4 regions of the Streptomyces speibonae genome follow, and region 1 is predicted to be linked to each of the others. Evidence: riboswitches for the same ligand, from Rfam matches in the RefSeq annotation. Region 1 holds a riboswitch; each other region holds the start of a gene.
What was found. A riboswitch is a leader RNA that binds a small molecule or an ion and turns the genes downstream of it on or off. The one in region 1 is predicted to bind cyclic di-AMP.
Positions count from the first base shown of each region.

Region 2: linked by a shared signal. The riboswitch ahead of AC5L3C_RS15350 (transglycosylase SLT domain-containing protein) and the one ahead of AC5L3C_RS19725 (M23 family metallopeptidase) in region 1 are both predicted to bind cyclic di-AMP.
Region 3: linked by a shared signal. The riboswitch ahead of AC5L3C_RS03385 (M23 family metallopeptidase) and the one ahead of AC5L3C_RS19725 (M23 family metallopeptidase) in region 1 are both predicted to bind cyclic di-AMP.
Region 4: linked by a shared signal. The riboswitch ahead of AC5L3C_RS32755 (C40 family peptidase) and the one ahead of AC5L3C_RS19725 (M23 family metallopeptidase) in region 1 are both predicted to bind cyclic di-AMP.

Region 1 covers NZ_OZ480260.1:4,350,372-4,353,642, reverse strand. The annotation lists gene AC5L3C_RS19730 (PrsW family intramembrane metalloprotease) at 1-601, shown strand, start outside; gene AC5L3C_RS19725 (M23 family metallopeptidase) at 714-1,736, opposite strand; cyclic di-AMP (ydaO/yuaA leader) riboswitch at 1,748-1,905, opposite strand; tRNA gene AC5L3C_RS19720 (tRNA-Met) at 2,203-2,276, opposite strand; gene AC5L3C_RS19715 (dihydrofolate reductase family protein) at 2,410-3,271, opposite strand, start outside.
Region 2 covers NZ_OZ480260.1:3,426,446-3,429,716, reverse strand. The annotation lists gene AC5L3C_RS15355 (HAD family hydrolase) at 1-516, shown strand, start outside; gene AC5L3C_RS15350 (transglycosylase SLT domain-containing protein) at 480-995, opposite strand; cyclic di-AMP (ydaO/yuaA leader) riboswitch at 999-1,168, opposite strand; gene AC5L3C_RS15345 (polyprenyl synthetase family protein) at 1,706-2,716, shown strand; gene AC5L3C_RS15340 (LolA family protein) at 2,956-3,271, shown strand, end outside.
Region 3 covers NZ_OZ480260.1:822,034-825,304, reverse strand. The annotation lists gene AC5L3C_RS03400 (helix-turn-helix domain-containing protein) at 1-140, shown strand, start outside; gene AC5L3C_RS03395 (DUF6126 family protein) at 197-310, shown strand; gene AC5L3C_RS03390 (tyrosine-protein phosphatase) at 333-1,130, opposite strand; cyclic di-AMP (ydaO/yuaA leader) riboswitch at 1,561-1,725, shown strand; gene AC5L3C_RS03385 (M23 family metallopeptidase) at 1,728-2,663, shown strand; gene AC5L3C_RS03380 (SGNH/GDSL hydrolase family protein) at 2,879-3,271, shown strand, end outside.
Region 4 covers NZ_OZ480260.1:7,249,566-7,252,836, forward strand. The annotation lists gene AC5L3C_RS32745 (helix-turn-helix domain-containing protein) at 1-850, opposite strand, end outside; gene AC5L3C_RS32750 (ATP-binding protein) at 1,063-1,530, shown strand; gene AC5L3C_RS32755 (C40 family peptidase) at 1,595-2,068, opposite strand; cyclic di-AMP (ydaO/yuaA leader) riboswitch at 2,072-2,261, opposite strand; gene AC5L3C_RS32760 (hypothetical protein) at 2,608-2,916, opposite strand; gene AC5L3C_RS32765 (ATP-dependent Clp protease proteolytic subunit) at 2,924-3,271, opposite strand, start outside.

The sequences.
Region 1 (3,271 bases):
TCTGCTCCTGGCGATGGGCATGCACGCCCTGTGGAACGGCTCCACCACACTCGGCCAGTACGGCTTCATCGCGGTGTACGCGGCGTTCATGGTGCCGGCGTTCGGGCTGCTGACCTGGCTGGTGGTGTGGACGCGCCAGCGCGAGCTGCGCACCGTCCGCACGGAGCTGCCCGCGTACGCGGCGGCCGGCTGGCTCACCCCGGCGGAGCCGTTCGCCCTCGGCTCGATGCGGGCGCGGCGCCTGGCCCGGCAGTACGCGCGCCGGTACGGGGGGAAGCCGGCGGCGCGGGCGGTCGCGCAGTACGAGGCGTACGCGACGTCGCTGGCGTTCCTGCGCCACCGCGGCCGGCTGGGGCGGGCCGGGACGGACTTCGTCACCCGGGAGCGGGAGCTGCTGCTGGAGCTGTGGCACCGGCGGGGTGCGGCGCGTCCGGCCCTGGACCACGCGGCCCGTCTCACCGCGCCCCCGGTCCGGGTCGCTCCCGCGCCATGGCCGGTGCACGGGCCGCTCGGGCATCCGCCGTACGGTCATCCCGCGCACGGACGTCCGCCCTACGGGCATCCCTACCCCGCCTACGACCCGGGCGCCCACCACTCCTGACGGACGCGTGCCGCAGGGCCCCGAAAACACCTGACCGGCAGCCCTGACGTCGGGGGGTCGTCGTCGGGACTGCCGGGGTTCAGGGGCGGCAGGGCTGTTCGGAAGCGGTGGATCAGGGGGTGAGGCCCTTGCTCTGCAGCCACGCCATCGGGTCGATGCCCGAGGAGGAGCCGCCGGGGTGGACCTCGAGGTGGAGGTGGGCGCCGGTGGAGTTGCCGGTGGAGCCGACGCGGCCGATCACATCGCCGGTGTTGACCTTCTGTCCGACGCTGACGCTGATGGAGGACTGGTGGGCGTACCAGATCTCGGTGCCGTCCTCGAGGGTCAGCACGGTCTTGTAGCCGTAGGAGCCGTCCCAGCCGGCGGAGGTGATGGTGCCGGTGTGGACCGCCTTGATCAGCGTGCCCGTGGGGGCGGCGAAGTCGAGGCCGGTGTGCTGGCCGGAGGACCAGTAGGCGCCGGCCTGTCCGAACGTGGAGGAGATGGTGTACGAGGAGGTCGGCAGCGTGTACTGCTTGGCCAGTTGGGCGAGGCGCTCGGCCTCGGCCTTCTTCGCGGCCTCCTCCTCGGCCTTCTTCTTGGCGGCCTCGGCCTTGGCCTTGGCCTCCTTCTCCGCCTTGGCGGCGGCCTCGGCGGCCTGCTTCTCCGCCTTGGCGGCGGCTTCGGCGGCGGCCTTGGTCTCGGCCTGGCTCTGCTGCTGCTCGACCTGGGCCATGATCCGGGTGCGCAGCGCCTCACCGGCGCCCTCGGTGGTGCCCTCGTCGGCTTCGGTCGTGGCCACGCCGAGGCTGCTGAGCGGAGTGGACGAGCCCTCGGGCTCTTCCTCGTCGGAGATGAGGGAACCCACGTTGGGCAGGTCCGGCATGGAGATGGAGACCGGAGGCTTGCCGGTCTGGGCGCTGGCCATGCCGCCGGCGCCGACCGCCGCGATGACGCCGACGCCGAGAACGGTGGAGCTGCGGGCGAGTCCGCCCCCGCGCTGCTTGGCGACGCGGTGCCGGCCACGTACCGGGCGAATGGACTCCGCGGTGGGGTTCCACTCCTCGAACGGGCCCTCGTCGGTGCGGTCACCGCCGTAGACGAAGGTGTCGCTCGGCTTGAACGGGGCCTCGGGGGCAGGCGGGTTGGACGCCACGTGGGCGCGCTCCTTTCCTTCCTTCTCGCCTACCGGGTTAGCTGACGGGTTCGGAGCAGGAAGGTCTCCTACGCGCGTATACGAGCCGTGTTCCCACGGCTGCACCCACACGATTCACCCCATGGTGGTGGTTCCCCGGTTCCCTTGCGGGATTCGGCGCGTGCGCACGGAGCCGACTTCTGTGACGGCTGGGACGACCGCGCTGCGTTATCGAACGTTAATAGACGCGAGGGCCGGATTCCAAGCCGTTCCTCTTGATCATTAACGATTTTCCCGCGGACTTAACCGCCACGAGGTGCCAAAAACGGGCGAGTTGACTCCGTCTCGGCCGCGAGCCGCCGCCTGACGGTGCGTCAGTCGTGATGCGCTGCGGGACGGGATGCTCACCGTGCGTGAGGACGAGGGGGGAAGGGCACCACAACGCCGAGGGCCGGAAACCTTTCGGATTCCGGCCCTCGGCCTTCAGTAGCGGGGACAGGATTTGAACCTGCGACCTCTGGGTTATGAGCCCAGCGAGCTACCGAGCTGCTCCACCCCGCGTCGGTGAAACCAGTGTACGCCATCCGCGGGACATGCCGCACACCCGTTACCGGGCGGCTGCGGTTTCCGGGTCCGCGCGAGCCGGTCCTCCGTCACCCGACCAGCGACCCGGCCTACGCGCGATCGGCGCGGCTCAGTCGCCGGTCAGGTGGGCGTTCGGGGCCTTCGCGCGGTCCTCCAGCTCCGGCAGGACGACCACGGTGGCGCACCCCTCCGCCAGCACCGCGCTGCCGTCGGCACCCGCCACGAACGTGTCCGGCTCCCGCCAGGCCGTGACCACTCGCCGGATGCCCGCGTCCAGGATCAGCCGCGCACAGGGCGCCGGCCGCGACGCCCGCCGGGCGCACGGCTCCAGGCTGGAGTACACGGTGGCACCCGCGAGGCGGGGATCCGCCGGATCGGCCTTGGCGAGTGCGGCCTCCTCCGCGTGCACCACCGGGTCACCGCCCTCCCGGGAGTGGCCCCGCGCCAGCTCCGTGCCGTCCGCGGCCACCACCACCGCGCCGACGCTGAACGCCGTGCGCGAGGGCGGGCACTGCGCGGCCAGCTCGCAGGCGAGGGCCAGCCAGTGACGGTCGGCGGCGGACGGCAGCGCTCCGGTGCCGGGTGCCGTGGGCTCGTAGCGCATCAGGACGACGTCGCCGACCGGGCGGGTCTCCACGAGCCGCAGCCGCCCGCCCTGGTAGGAGCCGGGGCCGAACAGCCGGGGCGCGTCCGCGTCGCCGACGAACAGCGGGGCGAGGACCAGCTGGAGCTCGTCGGCGAGGCCCTGGGTGAGCAGCTGGGTGTGGACCCGGCCGCCGCCCTCCACCATCAGCCGCCGCACCCCGCGCACGCCGCCCAGATGCTCCAGCAGGCGCCGCCAGTCGAGCTCCGGGCCGAGCGGGACGACGTCGGCCGCGATCCCGAGGGCGTGGGCGCGCTCGGCGCCCCTGTCGGTGGTGTAGAGGACCTTCTCGCCGCCGGTGCGCCAGAACCGCGCCGCCGGGTCCAGC
Region 2 (3,271 bases), 920 kb from region 1:
CTGACGCTGATCGAGCCGGGCTATCTGATGCCGCACCCGACGCTGCCCGCGGTGCGGGTCGAGCGGCGGCGCGATCTGTGGGAGCGGCCGATCAGCAAGGTGCTGCTGCGCCACCCCCGGTTCACCGACGACGCGTTGGCGGCGGCGGCGCGGGCGGTGGTCGGTTCGCTGGCGACGGTCACCATGTCGGGGCCGGGCACCGTGGAGCTCCAGCCGTGCGGTGTGACCAAGGCGAGCGGGCTCGCGCTGGCGGCCGAGCACCTGGGGCTGAGCCCGGAGCGGACGGTCGCCTTCGGGGACATGCCCAACGACATCCCCATGTTCGACTGGGCGGCGCACGGCGTCGCCATGGCCAACGCGCACCCGGAGCTGAAGGCGGTGGCCGACGAGGTCACCATGTCGAACGAGGACGACGGCGTGGCCGTCGTCCTCGAGCGACTGTTCGGTGGGCCGGCCGTGCTCGGCCGTCAGCGGTCGGCTCAGTACGCGCCGAAGACGTTGTCGATCGAGCCGTAGCGGTCGGCGGCGTAGTTGCAGGCCGCGGTGATGTTCGCGACCGGGTCGTACGGGTCGAAGGCGGTGCCCGGCACGTGGTACGCCTGGAAGGTCGGGTCGATGACCTGGAGCAGGCCCTTCGACGGGGTGCCCTTGGCGGCGTTGGAGTCCCAGAGGTTGATGGCGGCCGGGTTGCCGGAGGACTCGCGCATGATGTTGCGGTGGATGGCGTCGTAGGAGCCAGGGATGCCGTGCTGCGCCATGATGTCCAGCGACTCGCGGATCCAGCCGTCGAGGTTGTCCGGGTACGCGGTCGTGGCGGCGGTGGCCGTGGCGGCCGTCGTGGGCGCCGCGGAGGCGGTGGTGGCGCCGAACAGCGGGAGGGCGACCACGGCGACGCCGGTGCCGGCGACGGCGAGGGAGCGGGCGAGGCGACGGTTGGCGAGGGAGCGGGCGAGGCGACGGTTGCGGAAGCGACGGAGCTGACCGGAAACGGGCATGACTGGGTTCCTCTCCTACGCCTGCGAGGTGAGCTGTCGGGTTCGGGCGGGAGAGTGCCCGGCCGTGCCCCTGGAGGCATGGCTTCACCCCTAGCCGTTCCGGCGCGTGGCCGGCCCGGCGGCTTACCTGGGTCCCCCGCTCCTGCCGTGCGTGAGTTCGTCGGTGGGTGTGATGCGGGCGGTGGCAGGATTCGGCGTCCGCCCGGCAGGCCCGGAACGTATGCGAGAGCAGATGTCGGGAACAAGTACGGGGATCACGCAATCGTCCCTTTGATCTTGGATGGGGCGATTTGGGGTGCTTGATCCTTTGCGGATGCCAAGGGCCAACTCGGTTGCGCGGGAAGGGGAAACGGCGCTCGGGTGCGGGGGTGGGCGCGACGGGGTACGCGTGACCGACGTCACTGATCGCAAGCACCGGGAGCATTTACCGCCAAGGGGAATCCACTTGCCAATTGCGACAAATCGGTCGACCGGCCGGGCAGGATGGACAGTGAGGCGTTATGTCCGGGAAGGAGGGAATTGTCCGTTGCGTGGTCCGTCGCTGTCAGCCGATCGGAAGCACTCGGCTCCCGATCCGGTACCGCACTCCTCGTAACCCCGGGTGGCGGCGGTGATCGAAACATGACCGGATACGCTGACTCGAGTGATGGCAGCGACCTATCGACATTCCGTGTAACCGCCAGTGGACACCAGCAGACAGGAGACCCCTCGTGACCGTCGTCGGGCCGTTCGGGCTGAGCGTGCGGGACCAGGCTCTGGAAGCCGATGTCCAGGCCGGGATGGCGGCTGTCGAGGAAGGGCTGATCGAGGCCACCAAGAGTGAGGTCCCCTTCATCACCGGCGCCGCCCAGCACCTGGTGCGGGCCGGCGGCAAGCGGTTCCGTCCGCTGCTGGTGATGCTCGCCGCCCAGTTCGGCGATCCGTACGCGCCCGGCATCGTGCCGTCCGCCGTGGTCGTGGAGCTCACCCACCTGGCCACGCTCTACCACGACGACGTGATGGACGAGGCCGAGGTCCGCCGCGGAGTCGACAGCGCGAACGCCCGCTGGGGCAACTCCGTCGCGGTCCTCACCGGCGACTTCCTCTTCGCCCGGGCCTCGCACATCCTGGCCGACCTCGGACCGGAGGCGGTGCGGGTGCAGGCCGAGGCGTTCGAACGGCTGGTCACCGGACAGATCCTGGAGACCGCGGGACCGCAGGACGGCCGCGACCCGGTCGACCACTACCTGGACGTGCTCGGCGGCAAGACCGGATCCCTGGTCGCCGTCTCCTGCCGCTTCGGCGCGATGATGTCCGGCGCCGACGAGACGGTCGTGGACGTGCTCACCCAGTACGGCGAGCGGCTCGGCGTCGCCTTCCAGCTCGCCGACGACGTCCTGGACATCGCCTCCGACTCCAGCGAGTCCGGCAAGACCCCCGGCACCGACCTGCGCGAGGGCATCGCCACGCTGCCCGTGCTGCGGCTGCGCGAGCGGGCGGCCCGGCTGGGCCTCGCCGAGGACATCGCCCTGTGCGAGCTGCTGGACTCCGACCTCACCGACGACGCCCGGCACGCCGAGGCGCTGCGGCTGCTGCGCGCGCACCCCGCGCTCGAGCAGGCCCGCCGGGACACCGTGCGCTACGCCGAGGAGGCGCGCTCCGCGCTGGCCCCGCTGCGTGACTGCGAGGCCAAGCGGGCCCTCGTTCAGCTGTGCGACGCGGTGGTGCACCGCGCCGGCTGAGCCACCGGCCCGAACTCCCGCCCGACCCCTACTGGTCGGGGCGGAAAACCGCCCCCGTGTCATACCCGAGCAGTACACGCGGTTGCGCCCGCGGGCTGACGCTTCCGGCCGCCGGATTTGGTCAGATGGACCACGACGGACAACACCACTTCTCACCGGTTCGGGTGAGAATGGCGGCTCAGGGCGAGACTGGTGTGAGGACACGAGACGGAAGCCGCCGCCGACCACGGAGGGCACTCATGGCACCGTACGATTCCGAGAACACGACGGCCGCGGGGGAGGCGGAGGCCGACGAGCGGCGCACGATGCGGCGCAGGGCCGCGCGCTACGTCGTCCCGGTCACGGTCATGGGCGTGGCGGCCGCCACCATCGGGCTCGTCCCCGCGATCGCCAGCTCCGGCGACCCCGACCTGCCGGAGATCACCGCCGCGGAGCTCATCGAGAAGATCGCGGAGTCGGACGTCGAGCAGCTGTCCGGCACCGTGAAGATCACCACGGACCTCGGGCTGCCGGACCTCGGCGGCCTCGAGAGCGGCTTCCTGTCCCAAGCGGCGG
Region 3 (3,271 bases), 3.5 Mb from region 1:
GTGCGCACTTCGACTCGCTGACCCCGCACCGTATCGCCGCGGCCGGCCCCGACGGGGTGGAGCTGCTGTTCGTCCACACCCTGCTGCAGAGTCCCACGGCCGCGCTGTGCCTGGGCCCGATCCACGGAGAGGCGCCATGACCGGCAAGATCGGCAAGGACAGCAAGGACAGCAAGGACACCGCGGGCATCAAGGACATGGAGGACAAAATCCCCCGGGCCCTGTGGGTGCGGCTGTTCGTCTACGTGGTGGTGGGGCACGTCTTCGCGGCCTTCATCTACTTCCTGTTCGAGATGGCTCCCAAGAAGTAGCCGCCGGGCGGCGCGGCTCCCCTCAGTCGAGCATGCGCGCGCGCAGCCGCTCCCGGGCCCCGGCGGTGAGGCCGAGGCCCCGCTCCAGATAGGTGTCCACGCCGCCCCAGGTCTCCTCGACGGTGTCGAAGGCGGCCGACAGGTACTCCGCCCGCGCGTCGAACAGCGGGCTGAGCAGCTCCATCACCTCGGGGGAGTAGGCCGAGTCGGAGCCGCCGCTGCGGTACACCTTGTAACGGCGGTGCTTGGCGTTGGACTTCAGGTAGTCCTCCACGATCGCCTCCCGCTCGACCCCCAGCGCGAGCAGCGTCACCGCCACCGACAGTCCCGCCCGGTCCTTGCCCGCCGCGCAGTGCATCAGTGCCGGGAAGCTGTCCTCGGCGAGTGAGCGCAGCACCTGGGCGTGCTCGGCGGTGCGCTCCTTGATGATCGTCCGGTAGGAGTGGATCATCCGGTCCGCGCCCTGGCCGTCCGCGAGGATCGAGCGCAGCTGGTCCAGGTCGCCGTCGCGGACCATCTTCCAGAACTCGGCGCCGTCGGCCGGGTCGCTGAGCGGCAGGTTCACATTGCGCACCCCCGGCAGCGCGACGTCCGGCCCTTCCAGTTTCTGGTCCGCCGCGTTGCGGAAGTCGAAGATCGTGTGCAGCCCGAGCGAGGAGAGGAAGACGGCGTCCTCCGCGGTCGCGTGGGCCAGGTGACCGCTGCGGAACAGCACTCCGTGCCGCACCCGCCGACCGTCCACGGTCGGCAGTCCGCCCACGTCGCGGAAGTTGCGCACTCCGGCCAGCTCGGGTTCGGTCGACGGGATCTGCTGCGTCACGGGGACTCCTCCCACTCGGCGCCGCCGCCGCGGCTCGTCGGCGTGCGTCACTCGACGATACGACATGCCTGCCTGGGGCAATGAGTTGTCCACACGCGGCGTCCGGCATCCGGTAATAGCAGCATTAAGGCGTTCTGTCCGATTAATTCACTTCGCCATAATGCGCCCCGAAAGAAAGGGGGATGGGAATGGGGTGCGTGAGCATCGTCATATCCGTGACGATGTGTTGTCGCCATGCTCACGTAATGACGGCGAACGACAAGGGAATTCGAAACGCAATCCACGTCGGGATCGACGCTCGGTGACGTCAATTCCTCCTGTGGATCACGGAAAAAGCACCTTCGCGGGGAACCTCCGCTTGTCCCCTCGCGTCCGGGTCGCTTACGTTCGCCACCGATCCGGACGGACGCCTAATCCTGCCGCCGCCCGGAGCCCGCACACACTGACCCGTGTACGGCAGGAGCGGGGGACCCACAGGTAAGACTGCCTGGTCCGGTCTCCGGAACAGGCTTGGGGTTAAGCCGCGTGACATCGCGGCCGGACATCTCCAGTCCGAACCCGACAGCTCACCTCGCAGGCGCCGGAGAGGAATTCGTCATGCCCGCGAAGGGTAAGCACCGCCGTACCAAGGCTCAGCGTTTCACCCGTTCCATCGCCGTCGCCGGAACCGGTGGCGCCGCACTCGCCCTGCCGCTTCTCGGCGCCACCGGCGCCCACGCGGCCACGCCGCAGGCGGCCCCCGAAAAGGCCGCCCAGTCACTTTCCGTTTCGGTCACCGGCCAGCAGGCCACCGCCGAAAAGGGCGACCAGTCCCGCACGTACACCGTGAAGGCCGGCGACTACCTCGCGAAGATCGCCGAGGCGGAGAACGTCGACGGCGGCTGGAAGCAGCTCTACGCGGACAACCGCGAGGCCGTCGGCGACGACCCGTCGCTCATCCACCCCGGCCTGAAGCTCACCCTCGACGGCGAGGCTGCCAAGGCCACGCCGAAGAAGTCCTCTTCGCCGGCGACCGCGAAGCCCGCCGCGCCGAAGGCCGAGAAGCCCGCCGCGCCCAAGGCCGAGAAGCCCGCCGAGAAGCCCGCCGAGAAGCCGGCCCAGCAGACCACCGCCAACCAGGCCGCCTCCGGTTACAGCTCCCCGGTGCCCGGCGGCGGCATCGGCACCGCCTACAAGGTGGCCGGCAGCATGTGGTCCAGCGGCTACCACACCGGTGTCGACTTCAGCGTCGGGACCGGCACCTCCCTGAAGGCGGTCGGCAACGGCACGGTCGTCTCCGCGGGCTGGGCCGGCGCGTACGGCAACCAGGTCGTCATCAAGCTGAGCGACGGCTACTACGCCCAGTACGCCCACCTGTCCTCGCTGTCGGTCTCGGCCGGCCAGACCGTGAGCGCCGGCCAGCAGGTCGGTCTCTCCGGCTCGACCGGCAACTCGACCGGCCCGCACCTGCACTTCGAGATCCGGACCAGCCCGAACTACGGCTCGGACGTGGACCCGATCTCCTACCTCCGCTCCAAGGGCGTCTCCATCTGACCCCCTGCGGCGACCTTCCTGACACGCGCGCCGAAGGCCGGACCCCGATCCCCGGGTCCGGCCTCCGGTGTATTCCCGTGTATTCCCGGCAGGGCGACACTGTGGGAGTGGCTTATCTCACCGCTCGTCAACCCTCCCCTACGGTCGCGTAGGTCACATTCGAGGGTGAATCATGAGCTGCTGTGGCAGACGATTCGAGAAGTGACAGCAGAAGAGTGATCGGGTCGTACGTGGCGCTGGGGGACAGCTTCACCGAGGGGGTCGGCGACCCCGGTCCCGACGGGGCGTTCGTCGGGTGGGCCGACCGGCTCGCCGTGCTGCTCGCAGACCGCCGGCCCGAAGGTGACTTCGAGTACACCAACCTCGCGGTGCGCGGGAAGCTGTTGGACCAGATCGTGGCGGACCAGCTCCCGAGGGCCGTGGAACTCGCCCCCGACCTGGTCTCGTTCTGTGCGGGCGGCAACGACATCCTCCGCCCGGGCACCGACCCGGACGAGGTCGCCGAACGCTTCGAGCGGGCCGTCGCCGCGCTCGCGCCCGCGGCCGGCACGGTCCTGGTGACGACCGGGTTCGACACCCGCGGCGTCCCCCTGCTCAAGCATCTGCGC
Region 4 (3,271 bases), 2.9 Mb from region 1:
CTGCTGCACCGGCGATGAAATCCAACGAGTCCTCGGGTGAAAGGGCGTGGATCGAAAGGGCGTTGAAGGCCTCCACGTAGGCCCGGAGGTCTTCTTTCCGCTCCAGATAGAGGCTACTCGTCAAGTGGTCGAGAACAACCACATCGAGATCAGAAGCGCGCGAAAACGAAAAGATGACGAAAGGACCGGTGACACCGATGTGCGCGCCGGCGGTGAACGGAAGGACCTGCAACCGCACTTGGGGCAGCCGCGCCGCCTCGACCAGCCGGATCAGCTGCCGGCTCATCACGCCGGGACCCCCGACCTCCCGCCGCAGCACCGCCTCGTCCAGCACCGCGCTCAGCTCCAGCGGCGGCTCGGCACGCAGCACGTCCTGGCGTGCCAGCCGCACCTCCACCAGGGCGTCCAGCCGTTCCTCCGGCACCCCCTCCAGAGCGGCCTCCGTCACGGCCCGCGCGTACTCGGGCGTCTGCAACAGACCCGGGATCACCGTGGTCTCCAGGGTGCGCATCCCGCTGGCCTGCGACTCCAGACTGATGAAGTCCCGGTAGGTGGGCGGCAGTACGCCCCGGTAGGCGTGCCACCAGTGGTGCCGGCCGCCGCCGTCACCGCTGCCCGACAGCACCAGCAGCAACTCCCGCAACTGCGGATCCGCCACGCCGTAGACGTCGAGGAGTAACCGCACATCGGCCGGTTTCACCCCACTGGTGCCGGTCTCGATCCGGCTCACCTTCGACTGGTGCCACCCCGCCAGCCGGGCCGCCTCGCCGCTGGTGAGTCCCGCCGAGGTGCGCAGCGCGCGCAATTCGGCGCCCAGTTTGCGGCGGCGCACCGCGGGACCGTGTTGCATGGGCTTCTCCTTACTCCTTCCGAGCCGCCCGGATACGGTCTCCCGTCGCAGAGTTCACCGCTTTGAGCGACAGATATATGCATATCTTGGTGGATCGCCGCCGTGTGCCGTGCGGTGATGGCACTCTGGCGACGAAGCACCAGTGCGGGACCGTACTCGAACCAGCCGCTCCGTGTCGGACTGCGGTTCCGTGGGAAAGGGACGACGTCGCCATGGCAGACCATCTGGAAGCATCCGTCACTCTGCCGAGCGATCCCGCCTCGGTCTCCGCCGCCCGGACCCATGTGGTGGGCACGCTGGAGGGATGGGGCATGCCGGCGGACACGGAGCTGTCCGACACCGTCCGGCTGATCGTCTCCGAACTCGCCACCAACGCGGTGCAGCACACGTTCGGGCAGTCACCCACGTTCACGGTGGACGTCGCTCTGGTCCGCGATGAACGGGTGCACATCGGGGTGACGGACAGCCACCCCCGGTTCCCCAAACGGCTGCCCGCCGCGGTGCAGCAGGACAACGGCCGCGGGCTCGTGATCATCCGCTGGCTGACCGCGGAATGCGGAGGAAGACTGAGGATTCGCCCCACGCGTGAGGGCGGCAAGACCGTCTCGGTCGAACTGCCGTGGACCTGGACCGTCCAGGCCGCCGAAGCGGTCACGGCGGCGGGACAGCAGGAGCCGTAGGACCCACGCCGGTGTGGGCCGGCGGGGCGGCGGCACGCCTCGGGTGCCGCCGCCCCCGCGGGGGTCAGCTCACCCGGCCGTACGAGACGCTCCGGGTCCAGATCGTCTGCAGCCGCACCACGTCCCCGGTCTTCGGGGCGTGCCAGATCTTGCCGCTCCCGGCGTAGATGCCGACGTGGTACACGTAACCGCCCGAATGGAAGAACACCAGATCCCCGGCCCTGCGGCTGCCGGCCGAGATGTGACGGGTCTTGTTGTACTGCTGGGCAGCGGTGCGGGGCAATTTCTTGCCCGCTTTCTTGAACGAATAGAGCGTCAGTCCCGAGCAGTCGAACCGGTACGGCCCGGCGGCACCCCACTGGTACGGCGAGCCCTTCTTGGAGGCTGCGACGCGCAGTGCCTTGGTCGCCGTGCTCGCGGCAGCCGCCTCCGAGGCGGCTCCGGGGACCACGAGTGAGCTGCCCACGGCAGCCAGGGTGAGAGCCGAGGCCGTGCCGGCCCGGGCCATGAGAGACGGGACACGATTGAGCGCAGTCATGCGCAACCCTTCGTCAGCCGCCTGTGAAGGATGACCTGTCGGATTCGGGCTGGCGAAGTGGCCCGGCCGCACGGATGCGGCTTCACCCCAAGGGCTGCTCGGAACGGACGTTCCGGCGGCCCGTCGTGCTTGGGTCCTCCACTCCTGCCGATCCACTCCTGTCGACCGGTCATCCGGGCGGCGGCAGGACTCGGCGTCCGCCCGGATCGCCCCGCCGCTGCGGCGGGGTCTTGTCGTCAGTCAGGGATCTTGGCTCATGGCGGGAGCGAAAACCCAATGGAACGTGGGGTTTGTGTTGTTACGCGCCACTCACCCGTTCGAGTGGCCCCTGTCGTGTTCGAACCGCCGTCCGGGGCTCGCGCAGCCCCGGACCAGCGATGCGATGCCCCATGTCGCCCCGTGGTCGCCTCCCTCGTGCAACTTGAGAAACCCGAAAACAGGAGGTTCGTCTACGCCGGACGGGGGTACGCCATTTGGTCCGTTTCAACCCCGGGCCGAGCGCACCGGCGCGCGGACCGTCGTCCGGGGAGTCGCGGGGGTCAACTCCCCGGCCCCGGCGGCAGTGTGACCCTGGCCGTACGTCGCTCGCCGTCCAGCACCCGCAGCGCGCGGGCCAGCGTGGCGGAGTGCATCTCGCTCTCGCCGCGCCGGTGCATCAGGGTCAGCGCGTCGCGCAGTGCGACGGCCTTGCCGACCAGCGCCTGGGCGGCGCGCAGGCTCCGGTAGGTGTCGCCGCCCAGGGCGGGGTTGACCCGGCCGAGCAGGTCGACGGCCTCGAGGTACCGGTCGATCAGCTCGGCCTCCGCGCGGGTCAGCGCGGGCAGCGGAGGAAGCTCCGGAGGCAGCATGCGCGCCTCACCTCGCGCCGGTGGCCGGGTGGACACCCCTGCGGTGGGGCACGATCCGGTCCGCCAGGCCGTGGTCGACGGCGCCCTGCGCGTCGAGGACCGTGTCCCGCTCGAGGTCGGTGCGGACCTGCTCCGCCGTGCGGCCCGTGTGCCGCACGAGCATCTCCTCCATGCGGGCCCGGATCCGGGTCAGCTCCTCCGCCTGGATCGCCAGGTCGCTCGTCTGCCCCTCGATCGGCTCCAGGAGGGCGGGCTGGCGCAGCACCAGACGTGAGCCGGGCAGCACGAACCGCTTGCCCGGGGTGCCGGCCGCGACCAGCAGCGCGGCGGCGCCCTCGGCCCGGCCCACGCAGAT